3 regions of the Paenarthrobacter sp. PAE-2 genome follow, and region 1 is predicted to be linked to each of the others. Evidence: riboswitches for the same ligand, from Rfam matches in the RefSeq annotation. Region 1 holds a riboswitch; each other region holds the start of a gene.
The links. A riboswitch is a leader RNA that binds a small molecule or an ion and turns the genes downstream of it on or off. The one in region 1 is predicted to bind S-adenosylmethionine.
Positions count from the first base shown of each region.

Region 1 (4,916 bases):
GGGGTATTTGACCCAGTTGATCGCGGGCTGGTCTTCCAGCCATTCGGCAATCTTCAGCGCAGAGGCGGAACTGTGGTTCACCCGCAGGCCCATGGTCTCCAGGCCCTTGGTAAGCACCCACGCGTTGAACGCGGACAATGACGGCCCGGTGTGCCGCATGAGCTGCTTGACCGGGCCATCGATGAATTCCTTGGTGCCGAGGATCGCGCCGCCCAGCACCCGGCCTTGGCCGTCGATGTGTTTGGTGCCCGAGTACACAATGACGTCGGCGCCGAGCTCGCCGCAGCGCTGGAGCAGGGGAGTGGCAAAGACGTTGTCCACCACCACTGTTGCCCCGGCGGCGTGCGCGAGTTCGCTGACGGCTGCGATGTCCACGATCTCCTGCATCGGGTTGGAGGGGGACTCGAAGAACACCGCGGTGGTGGGCTCGGAGAGGGCAGCGCGCCACTGGTCAAGGTCGGGGCCGTCCACGAACACGGTCTCCACGCCCCACCGAGGCAGGATCTCGTTGAGGATCACAAAGCAGGAACCAAAGAGCGAACGGGCGGCAACCACCCGGTCGCCGGCGCCCAGCAAGGCACCAAGGGCGGTGAAGACTGCGGACATGCCCGACGCCGTCGCGAAGCAGGCTTCGGTGCCTTCAAGGAGACGCAGCCGCTCCTGGAAGGTGGCAACGGAGGGGTTGCCGTAGCGCGAGTAGACGAAGCGTTCGTCTTCCCCGGTGAAGGCGCGCTCGGCAGCTGCCGCCGACTCGTAGACGAAGCCGGAGTTGAGGAAGACGGGCTCCGCCGTTTCCTGAAAATTGGTACGGTCGAGGCCACCGCGAACGGCTTGGGTGTCTGCATTCCAGCCGGCGGCGTCAGGGTTGAATGTCACTTCTTATTCGTTTCCAAGGTTGGTTGGCAGGCCGCGGTTTTTCCAGCCGTTGACGGTTCGTTCGCCGTAACGGTCCGGTTCACCTTCGAAGCCTTCGAGGACGTTGTAGGCGGTGAAACCTGCCCGGGTTGCGGCGATGGCCGCAGCAATGGAGCGCTGTCCGGACCGGCAGAGGAACACGAGCTCAACGCCGTCTCCCTCGGGTGCCTGTTGCTGCAAGTCCTCGATGAAGCGGGAGTTCGGGACGCCGCCTGCAAGGTTCCACTGGATGAACAGGGGATCGTTTTCCGTGGCCTTGGTGTCGGGGATGCCGATGTGGGCCCATTCGCCCTCGGTGCGGACGTCCACCAGGATGGCACCGTCCTGCAGCTTCGCCCAGGCATCCTGCGGGGTCAGGTCTCCGGCGTAGCTCATGCGTGGCCCTCGAATGCTGCCTCGTCCTCGTAGTTCTCCAGCTCATCCACGGCATTGGCCACGGCGGCATCCGCGCTGGCGACGGCTGCAGGCAATACCACTGCTTGGGCCACAATGACGTCCGTGCCGTTGTAGGTGGCCGACGGGCTGCCATGCAGGACATAGCCTTCAGCGAGGGCGTTGCTGATCCGTTCGCAGAAGTCCCGGGTGTCCGGGCCCGTGATCAATCGGTAGGAAAGTCTCTCTTCGGTGGGTTCAGGCATTAATGTGCTCCTCAGTCACGCTTGCAGTTCGAAGTGTCGAATACGCCGAGTAGTCACCTGAGGCACCCCGCCGCGGGAGAGGGTTGCCGACCAGCAAGTCAGGGCTTGGCACTGGTGCTCATTACTCAAGAAAAAAATATCACCCGCGGCCGCCGCGATGCATGTGGCGGGTGTCCCGCCGTCGTCATGTTGCGTAACCGGACCAGCCGCCGGGACTGGCCCATTTACGGCGTCACGGGAGCATAATTGACGCAATACGACCCCCTGTAACTTCGCATGAAATCAGGTCGCGGTGAGCGGACAGAGCAGTTCTACACTCAAGCCCATGCTGCATTTCGGATGGTTCGTGGGCCATGGATTCGGTGTCCAGGGCTGGGGGACTCCCGGCTACAGCCTTGGCTACGACTGGAAGAAGCCTGCGCTCTACCAGGAGGCCGTCAGGGCCTTTGAACGGTCGGGCCTGGACCTGTTCATCATCGAAGATTCACTCACCGTCCCGGACACGTACGGCGGCACGGCGGAAGTGTCGCTTGCGCACGCGTCCTTCGCTCCCAAGCACGATCCCCTCGCACTGGTGCCGTACCTGCTGTCCGTGACCGAACACCTCGGCATTGTGCCCACCATCAGCGCGTCCTTCTACCCGCCTTTCACCGCGGCCAGGCTCCTTGCCACCCTGCAGCATTTCTCCGAGGGCCAACTCGGCTGGAACGTGGTGACCTCCGGCAGCGACCTCGCCGCGCAGAATTACGGACTGGACCAGCAGATCGAGCACGACCTGCGTTACGAGAAAGCGGAGGAATTCGTCGACGTCGTCCGGCGGCTTTGGCGGAGCTGGGAACCGGACGCCGTGCTGGAGGACGCGGAGGCAGGCCGGTTTGCGGACCACACCAAAGTCCATCCCATCAACCACGACGGACAGTTTTTCAAGGTTCGGGGTCCGCTGAATACGGCACCCCTTCCCGAGGAACCCGTACTGGTGCAGGCCGGTGCTTCGCCCCGGGGCAAGGCGTTCGCGGGTGGCCACGCCGACGTCGCCATCGCCCTGGCCCGCGGCGTCGACGGGATGAAGGCCTACCGCGATTCCATCCGTGCCGAAGCCGCACATGCCGGGCGGATTCCCGACGACGTCAAGGTTCTTTTTGTCCTCAAGCCCACCGTGGTGGGGTCTGCTGCGGAGGGGGAGGAACTGCGGTCACGGCGCAGGGAGCTGACCCAGCGCGACATCGACAGCCAGCTCAACTCGATCTCCTACCTTTCGGTGATCGACTTCAAACAATTCGACCTCGATCAGCCCCTCCCCGAGCTGAGCACCAACAGCAACCAAGGAACGCTGGAACACTTCGCCAAAGCGGCTCCTCCCGGGTCCACGCTGCGGCAGATCCTGCAGGCCCGCAGCGGCGGCGCAGGTGATTCGATCATCGGGACCGCCGGAGAGATCGCCGACTACCTCGAGGAGACGGGCGAGGCCGTGGGCGGAGACGGCTTCCTGTTTTCCGGGTTCGTCGATCCGGTGACGGTGCATGGGGTCCTGGACAAGCTGACTCCCGAACTTCGTCGCCGCGGCCTCCTGAGGAAGAGCTACGGCAACGGCGGTTTCCGGCAGAATCTCCTGGATTTCTAACAATGTCCCCGGAGTCGAAGGTGCTGCTGATAGGGACGGCGCCCGTGCATGCCGAAAGCATCGCGATGGCGGCGGCGGACGACTCCTGCCACGTGAAACTCAACCACGATGCCCTGACGTTGATCGGCCGTTCACGGGAAGTCGTGGAGCAAGTGGCGGCCTCCGGCGAGCGGGTTTACGGCCTCAACACCCTCCTGGGATCCGGCCGCGATACCGCTGTTGAGGACGGCTCCATCCTCGCCTACCAAGTGCAGGTGGTCAGGTACCACAACAGCGGGGTGGGACCCTATCTGAGCCGCGCCGAAGCACGCGCCGTGATCCTCGCCCGCCTGGTCGGATTCAGTCGCGGCGGTTCAGGCGTCCGGCCCGAAACGGCCCGCTTCTACGCCGACCTCCTGAACCGCGGCGTCCACCCCGCCATCCCGGCCGAGGGTTCGGTGGGCTCTTCCGACCTCACCCAACTGGCCGCCGTCGCCGCCGTCGCGATCGGTGAAGGAGAAGCGCTCGACGCGTCCGGCGTCCTGGTGCCCGGCGCCAAGGCCCTCGCGGACGCCGGACTTCAGCCCCTTACGCTCCACGCCGGTGAGGCCTTGGCCCTCGTCAGCGCGAATGCCTATTCGGTAGGTGCCGGCACCCTCGCCTTGCTGAGGTTGCGGCATGTGGCCCGGCTTGCGGACGTCGCGCTCGCCCTCTCCCTGGAAACCATCGCGAGGTACGACGGCGGCGGCAACCTCAGCCCCTTCTCGCCGGCTATCCAATCGGCCAAGGCCGTGGACGGCCAACGGGAATCGGCCGCCGCCGTCCGCCGCCTGTTGAGCGGCGGGTGGCTGGAAGACGTACGCCCGGAAGTTTCCGTGCAGGACGCCCTGTCCTTCAGGGCTGCGCCTCAGACGCACGGGGCGTTCAGGGCCGCGGTGGGGCAGTTGGCGGCAGCGTTGGACGTGGAGTTGAACGGCAGGGGAGATAATCCGCTGGTGGACCTCGAATCGGGGCAGATGGTCTCCGGGGGCAATTTCCAGCCGATGCAGTTGGCGTTGGCCTTCGAAGGCTTGCGCTTGGCGCTCGCCCACGTGGGCATTCCGAGTGAACGCAGGATCGCCAAGCTCTACCCGCCGCAGCGTGCCATCCGGGCGAAGCACCTTGCCGCAGCGGCCGGGTCCGGCTTGGTGCAGGAAGAGTTGCCGGGGCTGCTGTGGTACTCGGCGGCCGGGCTCCTCGCCGAACTGAAATTCCTGGCAGTGCCGGCCACCCTTGGCGCACCCACCTTGTCTGCCGACGTCGAAGACCATTCAACCCTCGCGCCGCTCGCCCTGCAGCAACTTGAAAAGTCCGTCGACGCCGTGGAGAAGCTGCTCGCCATTGAGGCCCTGACGGCGTCCTATCTGCTGCTCGAAGCGGGAGCTGCGCAGCCGCTGGGCAAGGGGACTGCAGCCGTCGTTGGCCGCCTTGCCGACGTCCTTGCAGACCGGCCGTCCGCCCCGGAACTGGTGGAGCACGCGCGGCGGGAGCTTCGGATTGTTGTTGACGGACTCCGGCAAGGTGGAAACGAATGGTGACGACGGCACATCGGAAGCACGGCGCGCATGCTGCAACTGTCCCTGCCGATGCGCTGGACGCCTCCGTGCTGGAGAGGGTAGGGAACACCCCGCTGGTGAAGCTCGAGGCCCTGGGCCGCGGGTTGGGCAGCAGCATCCACATCAAGCTTGAGTCGGAGAACCCCGGCGGATCCATCAAGGACCGGA
Region 1 is NZ_JAPDNV010000022.1:50,087-55,002, forward strand. Features, by position in the region: gene OCL88_RS14100 (O-succinylhomoserine sulfhydrylase) at 1-876, opposite strand, end outside; gene OCL88_RS14105 (rhodanese-like domain-containing protein) at 880-1,290, opposite strand; gene OCL88_RS14110 (DUF1737 domain-containing protein) at 1,287-1,553, opposite strand; SAM riboswitch class IV at 1,566-1,679, opposite strand; gene OCL88_RS14115 (NtaA/DmoA family FMN-dependent monooxygenase) at 1,846-3,174, shown strand; gene OCL88_RS14120 (aromatic amino acid ammonia-lyase) at 3,177-4,730, shown strand; gene OCL88_RS14125 (PLP-dependent cysteine synthase family protein) at 4,724-4,916, shown strand, end outside.

Region 2 (4,916 bases), on a different contig from region 1:
GTTCCGGGGCACCGGGACTGCTCACGATCTTCACCGGAGCCCGCGGGATCGGCAAGACGGTGATGCTCGGGGAGGTCCATGACGCCGCCCGCCGAGAAGGCTGGGCAGTCATCGCGGAGACTGCAACGGAAGGCTTCATGGGTCGCGTCGGCGAGGAAATGCTCAGCCTGACCCAGGAACTTGGCAGCGGTCCGCAGAACCGGCGGATCACCGCCATCGGCGCCGCAGGATTCAGCATCACCACCCAGTTGGCACCCGAACGCCAAGTAGCATGGCGCAAGCTCGGCGAAGAACTTCTCCACATCCTCGACAACAAACACACCGGCCTGATCATCACGGTGGATGAAATCCACGCCGCCGACCGCAACGAACTCGCTCAATTGGCGGCCAGCGTCCAGCACTTCATCCAGGACCGGCTGCCGATCGGCCTGGTATTCGCCGGACTGCCTGCAGCCGTATCCGACCTGCTCAATGAAGGCGTTGCCACGTTCCTGCGCCGGGCCGACAAAATCGACCTCCATGCGGCGGGCATCCGCGACGTTGAACGGTCTTTCGCCTCCATCTTCGCCACCGCCGGCTTCCGTGTCCCGCCCCACCTGGTTCAAAAGGCAGCCGAGTCGACCGGTGGCTACCCCTTCTTGATCCAGCTCGTCGGTTACTTCCTCTGGCGCGAAGCGGAGAATAACAACGGCACGGTGACAGATGCCGAGGCGGACCGCGCGGTACAGGCCGCCCACAGGCGCAATGCCCGCACGGTCATCGAAGCCGCACTCTCAACCGTGTCGGCAAAGGACCTCCAGTTCCTTCGCGCAATGGCGCAGGATGACGGTCCTTCGATCGCCGGAGACCTTGGGAAGAGGTTGAAGGCAAAGACCAATCTAGTCGCCAACTATCGCTCGCGCCTGCTCGCCGCCGGCCTGGTGGAACCTGCCGGCCACGGGAAGATCGATTTCGCGATACCGGGCCTTCGACAGTATTTGCGCAATCTGAACACAGACTAGTCATCTCACGGTACTAGTGCGCCGAGCCCGATCCCGTAGTCTGCCAAAACAAGTCATCGGTGTAGGCTCGGGGCAACATTTGCACCACGCGATAGGTCGCGTTGCTGTTAGGAGCACCAATCAGAAGCCCACGACTCATGCGGCGGATCTTTACTGAGATTCCCCCCGTAGCCAGAGTATTTATGCTTGGTTTTCCTTCACTCTTCCTACTTTCACTGCTTATGGCTGTGGCGAGGTTGCCATTCTGGGCTGTAGTGGCCCCTATCGTTCTGGCGGGCTGCTCCCTCGTTGCCTTGGGTCTGTTCATTTTCCGGGACATAGGCGGAACGGCCTCTATCTGGTCACAGGCGTATAGGGAAAGCAAGGGTATCGCGCCCGATGGTTTCACGTTCGCTGATGTTCCTACCATCAAGGGCCTGGGCTTCGTATACATCTTGATGGGATCATTTTTCGCGTTCGGAGCTCTTTGGACCCTACTCACGTCGGCAAAGTAGTTCTCTTTTTGGTTTGTGCTGGCGCTCCCCAACCTGGAGGTTTGATGGTTGGGCTGCCGCGGCGGCGAAGCCCTGAGGCGACGGGGCTAAGCTGGGATAGGACCTAGGAGGGCTCCACTGTGAACAATCTGATCTTCTGGATCATCGTCTGCTCATGGGTGATTCCAGTTGGAATCCGCATGTACAACCGGTCCAAGGCGCGCCGAATCCATAACGACGGCTTCCGCGGCTACCCACCGCAGAACCTGCCCGGGCCAGGCTACCCACCGCAGAACTACCCCGGCCAGGCCTATCCCCCGCAGAACTACCCCGGGTATCCGACGGGACCAGCCGACATCCGCCCGGCTGATGCAACGCCGCCGGAGGCACCGCCGTCGGGCGCTTCACCACAGGTGCCGCCCCCGGCAAGTGGAGGCTCTGCGCCGCAGGGCTACCGGGCGCGGAAGCTCGCAGAGCTGGACGCGAAGTTCAGCAACGGCGAGATCGCCATGGAGGATTACATGAAGCAGCGCGGCGAGATCATGAACGGCTGAAGTCTTCGGCAAAGAAGGCTGCGCCCAGCTGGCCCGCGAGCTGGCCGATCTCCGTGAGGAAGCCGTCGTGCCCGATGGGGGCTTCGATGATGTGGACCGGGACGTCGCCCGGCAAGGCTTCGGCGAGTTCGTGCGACTGTGCCGGGAAGTAGAGCCGGTCGGAGTTCACGGCCGCTACAAAAAACTGTGCCGTCGCCCGGGACAACGCTTCCTTGAGCGGGCCGCGTCCCCGCCTGACATCGTGGGACATCAGGGCCTCGGTGATCGCGATGTAGCTGTTGGCATCGAAGCGGCGCACCAGCTTGGTGCCCTGGTGGTCCAGGTAACTCTCCACCTGGTAGCGCCCCCGCTCCCCCAGCACGGCGGCGGCCAGCGGTTTCTCCTGCGGCTGCGCTTCCCGGCCGAAGCGGAGGTCCAGCTCCAGCGCGGAACGGTACGTGATGTGGGCAATCCGCCGCGCCAAGGCAAGGCCGGTTTCAGGTGCCGGGCCGTGGTAGTAGTCGCCGTTGTTGAAGTTCGGATCCTGGCGGATTGCGAGCGTCTGTGCCTGCGCAAACGCGATCTGCTCCGCGGTGCTGTAGGCACCTACGGAAATCACGGCGCAGCGCTCAACCCTGTCCGGGAAGGTCACCGCCCATTCCAAGGCGCGCGCCCCGCCCATCGAGCCGCCCAGCACTGCATGCCACTGCCGGATCCCCAAGGCGTCGGCGAGCCGGGCTTCGGCCACTGTGCTGTCGCGCAGGGTCACCAGCGGGAAACGGGAGCCCCAAGGCTTGCCGTCCGGGGCTTGCGACGACGGCCCGGTGCTGCCGTAGCAGCCGCCCACGATGTTGATGGAAATGACAAAGAACCTGTTGGTGTCGATCGTTGCGCCCGGGCCAACGAGCTGCTCCCACCAGCCTTCCTCGTCCGAGGCGCCGCGTGCAACGTGCGTACTACCCGTGAGGGCGTGCTCCACGAGGACGGCGTTTGAGGCGTCGGCATTGAGCTTGCCCCAAGTCTCATAGGCCAGGACAACGTCCGGGAGAAATCCGCCGGCTTCCAGCTCCAGGGAACCCACCCGGGCGTATTTGACGGTTCCGTCCTGTTCTTCCGATGTGGGAAGGGATGTGGCAGTAATGGTCATTCCTTTGACACCTAAACCTCGCGCTTGCCCGCCGCCGTTATTGCGGCAGGCCAGGTCCTCACCCGGGGCACCCCACCGCGGAGGAGGGTTGCCGGCCAGCAAGCCGGGGCTGATCGCTGGCACTCATGACCTAACACCTAGAGTTTAGGAAGAGAACGGCCGTTCTGGCGAAGAATGTGACAGCAGTATGACGGTTCGGAGCGTTTTAGTTCACGAACGCGCACGTGACGGGGCCGCCCGGCGAAGAATCCTCAGTCCGGGCGGCCCGCCGCGACGCACGTCAGGCGTGGTCAGGCACCCTTTGCCGCGCGGAATCCTGCCTCGAGGTCGGCAATGATGTCATCGATGTGCTCGATTCCCACGGACAGGCGGACGAGGCCCGGGTTCACTCCGGCAACGGCCTGCTGTTCAGCGGTCAGCTGGCTGTGGGTGGTCGACGCCGGGTGGATGACCAGGGAACGGACATCACCGATGTTCGCCACATGGGAGTGCAGTTCCAAGGCATCGACGAAGCGCTTGCCGGCTTCGACGCCACCCTTGATGGTGAAGGCAACAACGGCTCCCGTGCCGCGGGGACCGTACTTGCGGCCACGGTCGTACCAGGGGCTTGACGGCAGGCCCGCATAGGCGACCGCTTCGACGTCGTCACGGGCTTCAAGCCATTCGGCCACCTTGGTGGCGTTGGCCACGTGACGCTCCACCCGCAGGCTCAAGGTTTCCAGGCCTTGGGCAATGAGGAAGGCGTTGAACGGCGATACTGCGGAACCAAGGTCGCGCAGCAACTGGACGCGGGCCTTCAGGATGTAGGAAAGGTTGGCGCCGAGGGCGCCGTCCTTGCCGAGGTCCCGGGCGTAGACCAGGCCGTTGTAGCTGGGGTCGGGGGTGTTGAAGTTCGGGAAGCGCTCCGGGTCCTGGCTGAAGTCGAAGTTTCCGGAATCCACGATTACCCCGGCAATGGCAGCACCATGACCACCCAGGTACTTGGTGGCCGAGTGGACCACAATGTCCGCACCCCACTCGATGGGACGGATCAGGTAAGGCGTGGAAAGCGTGTTGTCCACGATCAGCGGGACACCCGCTTCATGGGCAACCGCGGCGACGCCTTCGATGTCCAGCACGTCCTGGCGGGGGTTGGATACAACTTCGCCGAAGAACAGCTTGGTGTTGGGCTGCACGGCGTTGCGCCACTGCTCCAGGTTGTCCGGATCCTCGACGAAGGTCACGGAAATACCGAACTTCTTCAGGGTGTGCGCCAGGAGGTTGTAGGTTCCGCCGTACAGGCTGGGGCTGGCCACCACGTGGTCACCGGCCTCGGCGATGTTCAGGATCGCGAAGGTCTCCGCCGCCTGGCCCGAGCTGAGCAGCAGGGCCCCGAGCCCGCCCTCAAGGCTGGCAATGCGCTGTTCCACTGCGTCCTGGGTGGGGTTGCCAATGCGGGTGTAGATGGGAGCCAGTTCCGCCAGCGCGAACCGGTTGGCGGCACTCTCCGCGCTGGGGAACACGAAGGAAGTGGTCTGGTAAATCGGCAGCGAGCGTGCACCGGTTGCAGCATCCGGCTCCTGGCCGGCGTGGATCTGGCGGGTTTCGAAAGACCATCCCTGGGACATGACGTGGCTCCTCTTCGTAGCGCATGGGTTTAGTAACGGGGAGTGCTTGGAACTGCGGCCAGTCTAGGAAGCCGGCACGGAATTACCCACCTTTATGACGAAGACAGTATTTTTCGGTCTTTCCGCGACGGGACAGTGCCGGGGTCGGTGCCCGG
Region 2 is NZ_JAPDNV010000004.1:26,047-30,962, reverse strand. Features, by position in the region: gene OCL88_RS03255 (ATP-binding protein) at 1-1,001, shown strand, start outside; gene OCL88_RS03250 (hypothetical protein) at 1,615-2,028, shown strand; gene metX (homoserine O-acetyltransferase MetX) at 2,015-3,154, opposite strand; SAM riboswitch class IV at 3,170-3,285, opposite strand; gene OCL88_RS03240 (bifunctional o-acetylhomoserine/o-acetylserine sulfhydrylase) at 3,445-4,761, opposite strand.
Region 2: it holds a riboswitch for S-adenosylmethionine, as region 1 does, so the genes downstream of both, metX (homoserine O-acetyltransferase MetX) here and OCL88_RS14110 (DUF1737 domain-containing protein) in region 1, are expected to answer to the same signal.

Region 3 (4,916 bases), on a different contig from region 1:
GGCCCGCGAACTTCGGCGAACGCCGGTGGTTCCGGGCGATTTTGTTGCCTTGGTGGGCGACGTCTCCGGCAGCCCCGATACCCTGGCGCGGCTGGTCCGCGTCGAAGAACGCCGGACCCTGTTGCGTCGCAGCGCCGATGACACGGACCCGATCGAGCGGGTAGTGGTGGCGAACGCCGACCAGCTGGTAGTGGTGGTGGCCGCAGCCAACCCGGAGCCGCGTACCGGTTTCATCGACCGCGCCTTGGTGGCAGCCTACGACGCCGGCATAGAGCCGCTGCTGCTCATCACCAAAGCGGACGTCAAGGATCCGGCGGAACTTCTTTCGAACTACCTCAGCCTGGACTTTCCGGTCATCATCAGCCGCACAGCGGATTCACAGGCATCCGGCATCGATGCCCGCTCGGACGACGGCTTGTCCGCCCGGCTCGACAGTGAAGCGGTGTCCCGCCTGCGGGACCACCTCGACGGAAAAGTGACCGTCATGCTGGGGCACTCCGGCGTCGGCAAATCCACCATGGTCAATGCGCTGACGGGCGCGGAACGGGCAACCGGCGGAGTCAACGCCGTGACGGGCCGCGGCCGGCATACTTCATCGTCCGCACTGGCCCTCAAGCTGGCCGACGCTCCTTCGGGCAGCTGGATCATCGATACTCCCGGTATCCGTTCCTTCGGATTGGCCCACGTCGACCCGGATCGGATCCTGCACTCCTTCCCGGACCTCGAGCCCGGCACCGAAGACTGCGAACGGGGCTGCAAACACGACGCCAACGCCGTCAACTGCGGACTGGACGCCTGGGTCAACGAAGGACACGCCGGACCTTCCGGCGCCGCACGGCTGGCGTCCCTGCGCCGGCTCCTCGGAGCGGACCCGCGCCTGGAGGCGAAGGAAACCAAGGAACTCGGCACCGTCAACTGAGACGGGAAAGCACCACTTCCCGGGTGCAGGGATTGTTTCGCGATAGTTTGGTGGCATGACCCAACCCGTTTCCAGTTACAACGATGACCTGCGGCTGGCCCACGTCCTGGCCGATTCGGTGGACGCCCAGACCATGGACCGGTTCAAGGCCCTGGACCTGCAGATCGAAACCAAACCCGACCTGACGCCGGTCACCGATGCGGACAAGGCAGCCGAGGAAGCCATCCGCGGCCAGCTCTCGCGTTCGCGTCCCCGCGACGCCGTGCTGGGCGAAGAGTTCGGCAGCAGCGGCCATGGATCGCGGCGCTGGATTATCGACCCCATCGACGGGACGAAGAACTTTGTTCGAGGGGTGCCGGTGTGGGCAACCTTGATCGCCCTCGTTGACGAGGACGAGCCCGTGGTGGGTGTGGTCAGCGCGCCGGCACTCGGCAAACGCTGGTGGGCCGCCAAGGGCATGGGAGCCTACACAGGGCGGTCCCTCGCGTCGGCCACCCGTTTGAAAGTCTCCAATGTCTCTTCGCTGGCGGACGCGTCACTGTCCTTCTCGAGCCTTTCGGGATGGAAGGAGCGCGGAAACCTGGACGAATTCCTTTCGCTCACTGACGACGTCTGGCGGACCCGCGCCTTCGGGGATTTCTGGTCCTACTGCCTGGTGGCCGAAGGTGCCGTAGACATCGCCTGCGAACCGGAACTAAACCTTTATGATATGGCTGCCTTAGTGCCGATCGTCACGGAGGCCGGCGGCAGGTTCACCTCGCTTGAGGGCGAAGACGGCCCCTTCGGAGGCAACGCGCTGGCCACTAATTCCATCCTCCACTCAGAGGTCCTGAAGCGCCTCAACCCGGAGATCGACGATCTCCTTTAGCGCGCCCGGCAACAGCCGAACCGTATTGCTGCGAATAATCGACGGCGACAAACCCACTTCAGGGTGCCAACGCCGTCGATTATTCGACCAAAACGGGATTCGGCTCTCTCCGTAACAAACCGCTTAACAAACTTCTTCCGCTTTGAATCGTCCACGGAAGGTGCCCTAGTCTCTTCTACAGGTCACGAGTGCCAGCGCTAAACCCCGGTTTGCTGGCCGGCAACCCTCCATTCGCGGTGGGGTGCCCCGGGTGACGACCAGGCCGGTCCGGAACGGATACGGCAAGCGCGGATCCCTTGGAGGGGTCCTTCTTGAGTGAGGTCCCATGAGCACTGTTACGTTCGATTCCACCGTCCTGCCCGCTTTCGGAGATGACCACGCGGCACACGAAGCCCTCGCAGCGCGACCGCTGGCCGCCGTCACAGGAGCAGAGCTGCAGGCTCCCCTGATCCAAGGGGGCCACGTCAGGTACGCAAACCTTGACTACGGCGCATCGGCCCCGGCCCTGACCATCGTCTCTGCCTACCTGAACGAGATTCTGCCCTACTACGCCAGCGTGCACCGTGGCGCCGGTTACGCGTCCCAAATCAGCACATCCGTCTATGAAAACTCGCGGAACATCGTGCGGAACTTCGTTGGCGGCCGGCCGGATGATTCAGTCATCTTCACCCGCAACACCACCGATTCGCTGAACCTCCTCGCCGGATGCCTCCCCCAGCTTGACGGCGCACCGGCCGGTGAAGTCCTGTACCTCGACATTGAGCACCACGCCAACCTGCTTCCCTGGCAGGGTGTACCGCACCGCAGCGTCATCGCCTCCCCTACGTTGTCAGCCACCATCGCCAACCTGCGCGATGAGTTGAGCCAGGGCGGAATATCCCTGCTCGCTGTGACCGGCGCTTCCAACGTCACCGGCGAAATCCTGCCGATCGCAGAGCTCGCAGCGTTGGCGCATGAGTTCGACGCGCGGATCGTCGTCGATGCAGCCCAGCTCGCCCCGCACCGGCGCATCAATATTTCCGAGAGCGACGTGGACTACGTCGTCTTCTCGGGGCACAAGCTCTACGCGCCCTTCGGCGCAGGCGTCGTGGTCGGCCGTCCCGACTGGCTCGACGCCGGAACCCCCCACCTTGCCGGAGGCGGCGCCGTTCGTGAAGCGCGCCTGGATTCGGTGAGCTGGGCAACTGGCCCTGCCCGGCACGAGGGCGGCTCCCCCAACGTCCTGGGGGCAGCCACCTTGGCGCGGGCTACCCAGGTGCTGGCCGGGTTGGACCAACAGGACTGGCACAACCACGAGGTGGCAATCCGATCCTTCCTGGTTGAGGGCTTGGAATCCATTGAAGGGGTCACCGTCCACCGGATCTTCAGTGATTCCAGCGACACCATCGGCGTCGTCAACTTCTCCGTTGAAGGCTTCGACGCGGGACTGGTGGCCGCCTACCTGGCCGCCGAGCACGGCGTGGGCCTGCGCGATGGCCGTTTCTGCGCCCACCCGCTCCTGAAGCGCCTCGGCTTGCCGTCAGGTTCACTGCGCGCCAGCTTCGGCGTCGGCTCCCGGCTTGAGGACGCTGCCCGGCTGCTGGCCGGCATCCGGCAACTGAAGACCACCGGACTTGGCTGGGATTACGTCGTGGACGAGGGCCGTTGGGTCCCCGCAAACGATCACCGCAGCTACCCGGAGTGGGCGCCCAATACGCCCGGAACCGCCGGGGCCGCTCCCTGCACCGTGGACTAGGAGCCGTCCCGGCCTTGGCGCCACGTTGCTGCGGTAGATTCTTTGGGTATCCCTGACTACTGCCGCTGAAGGAGTCCCCTGCGTGTCCACGCGTTCAAGCAACGAATCCGGAGGATCACTGCCCTCCGGCCTCCCGGTTTCTTCCGGAAGTGCCGGACGCGCCGGCGGCCCAAAGCTGCAGGCGCACCGACGTCGGGAGCTGGGGCAGAGCTTCCAGGACGGCGGCGAACATTATGATCGGGTCCGCCCCGGGTACCCGGCGGATTCCGTCGATTGGCTGCTGCCCCCGAATGCGCGGACCGCGGCCGATATTGGCGCAGGGACAGGCAAATTCACAACACTGCTGCTCGACCGGGGCCTACAGGTCAGCGCCGTCGACCCTTCCGCCGACATGCTGGACCAACTGCGGAAGAACTGCCCGCAGGCGCACGCCGTTGAAGGTACTGCCGAAGTGACGGGACTGGCGGACTCAGCTTTCGACGTCGTCAGTGTCGCCCAGGCCTGGCACTGGTGCGATCCGCTCAAGGCAAGTACCGAGATTGCCCGGATTCTCCGTCCGCACGGAACGCTCGGCCTCATCTGGAACCAACTGGACACCTCCGTGGCCTGGGTTCATCGCCTTTCACGCATCATGCATGCCGGTGATGTCCATAAGCCGGGGTTCCGGCCAGTGGTGGGCACGGAGTTCGAGAACCTTGAAAGCCACGTCACCAGCTGGCGGGACGAGGTGTCCCCCGTGGACATCATGGAACTGACCAAGTCCCGCAGCTACTACCTGCGCGCCAATCAAGCCACCCGGGAGAAAGTGATGGGCAACCTGGAGTGGTACCTCTACGAGCACTTGGACCATGCCCGCGGTGAGCTCCTCGCCTTGCCGTACGTGACGCACACTTGGCGGGCCCGCAAGGCCTGAGCCGGTGGCCACGGTAGGCTTGGAACGTGAAGACCAGCACGCCCTCCTCCTCGATTGAGGACTACGTCAAGGTCATCTACTCCTACACGGAGTGGCAGGACAAGCCGATCACTTCCTCGCAACTTGCCCAGCGGTTAGGGGTTGCCAACTCGTCGGTGTCCGAGATGGTCCGCAAGCTCAAGGACCAAGGCCTGGTGGACCACCAGCCCTACAGCGCCATCCGGTTGACCCCTGAAGGCATGCGGCTGGCACTGTCCATGGTGCGCCGGCACCGGCTGATCGAGACGTACCTCGTTGAAGAACTGGGCTATAGCTGGGACGAAGTCCACGATGAAGCCGAGATGCTGGAGCATGCCGTCTCCGACACCTTCATCGAAAGGATGTCCGCGAAGCTCGGCCATCCCGTGCGGGATCCGCATGGTGACCCGATCCCCGCGTCGGACGGATCGGTGGAGTTGCCGCATGCCTACCGCCTGATCGA
Region 3 is NZ_JAPDNV010000009.1:110,015-114,930, forward strand. Features, by position in the region: gene OCL88_RS08015 (ribosome small subunit-dependent GTPase A) at 1-919, shown strand, start outside; gene hisN (histidinol-phosphatase) at 975-1,787, shown strand; SAM riboswitch class IV at 1,968-2,081, shown strand; gene OCL88_RS08025 (aminotransferase class V-fold PLP-dependent enzyme) at 2,113-3,522, shown strand; gene OCL88_RS08030 (class I SAM-dependent methyltransferase) at 3,641-4,435, shown strand; gene OCL88_RS08035 (metal-dependent transcriptional regulator) at 4,462-4,916, shown strand, end outside.
Region 3: it holds a riboswitch for S-adenosylmethionine, as region 1 does, so the genes downstream of both, OCL88_RS08025 (aminotransferase class V-fold PLP-dependent enzyme) here and OCL88_RS14110 (DUF1737 domain-containing protein) in region 1, are expected to answer to the same signal.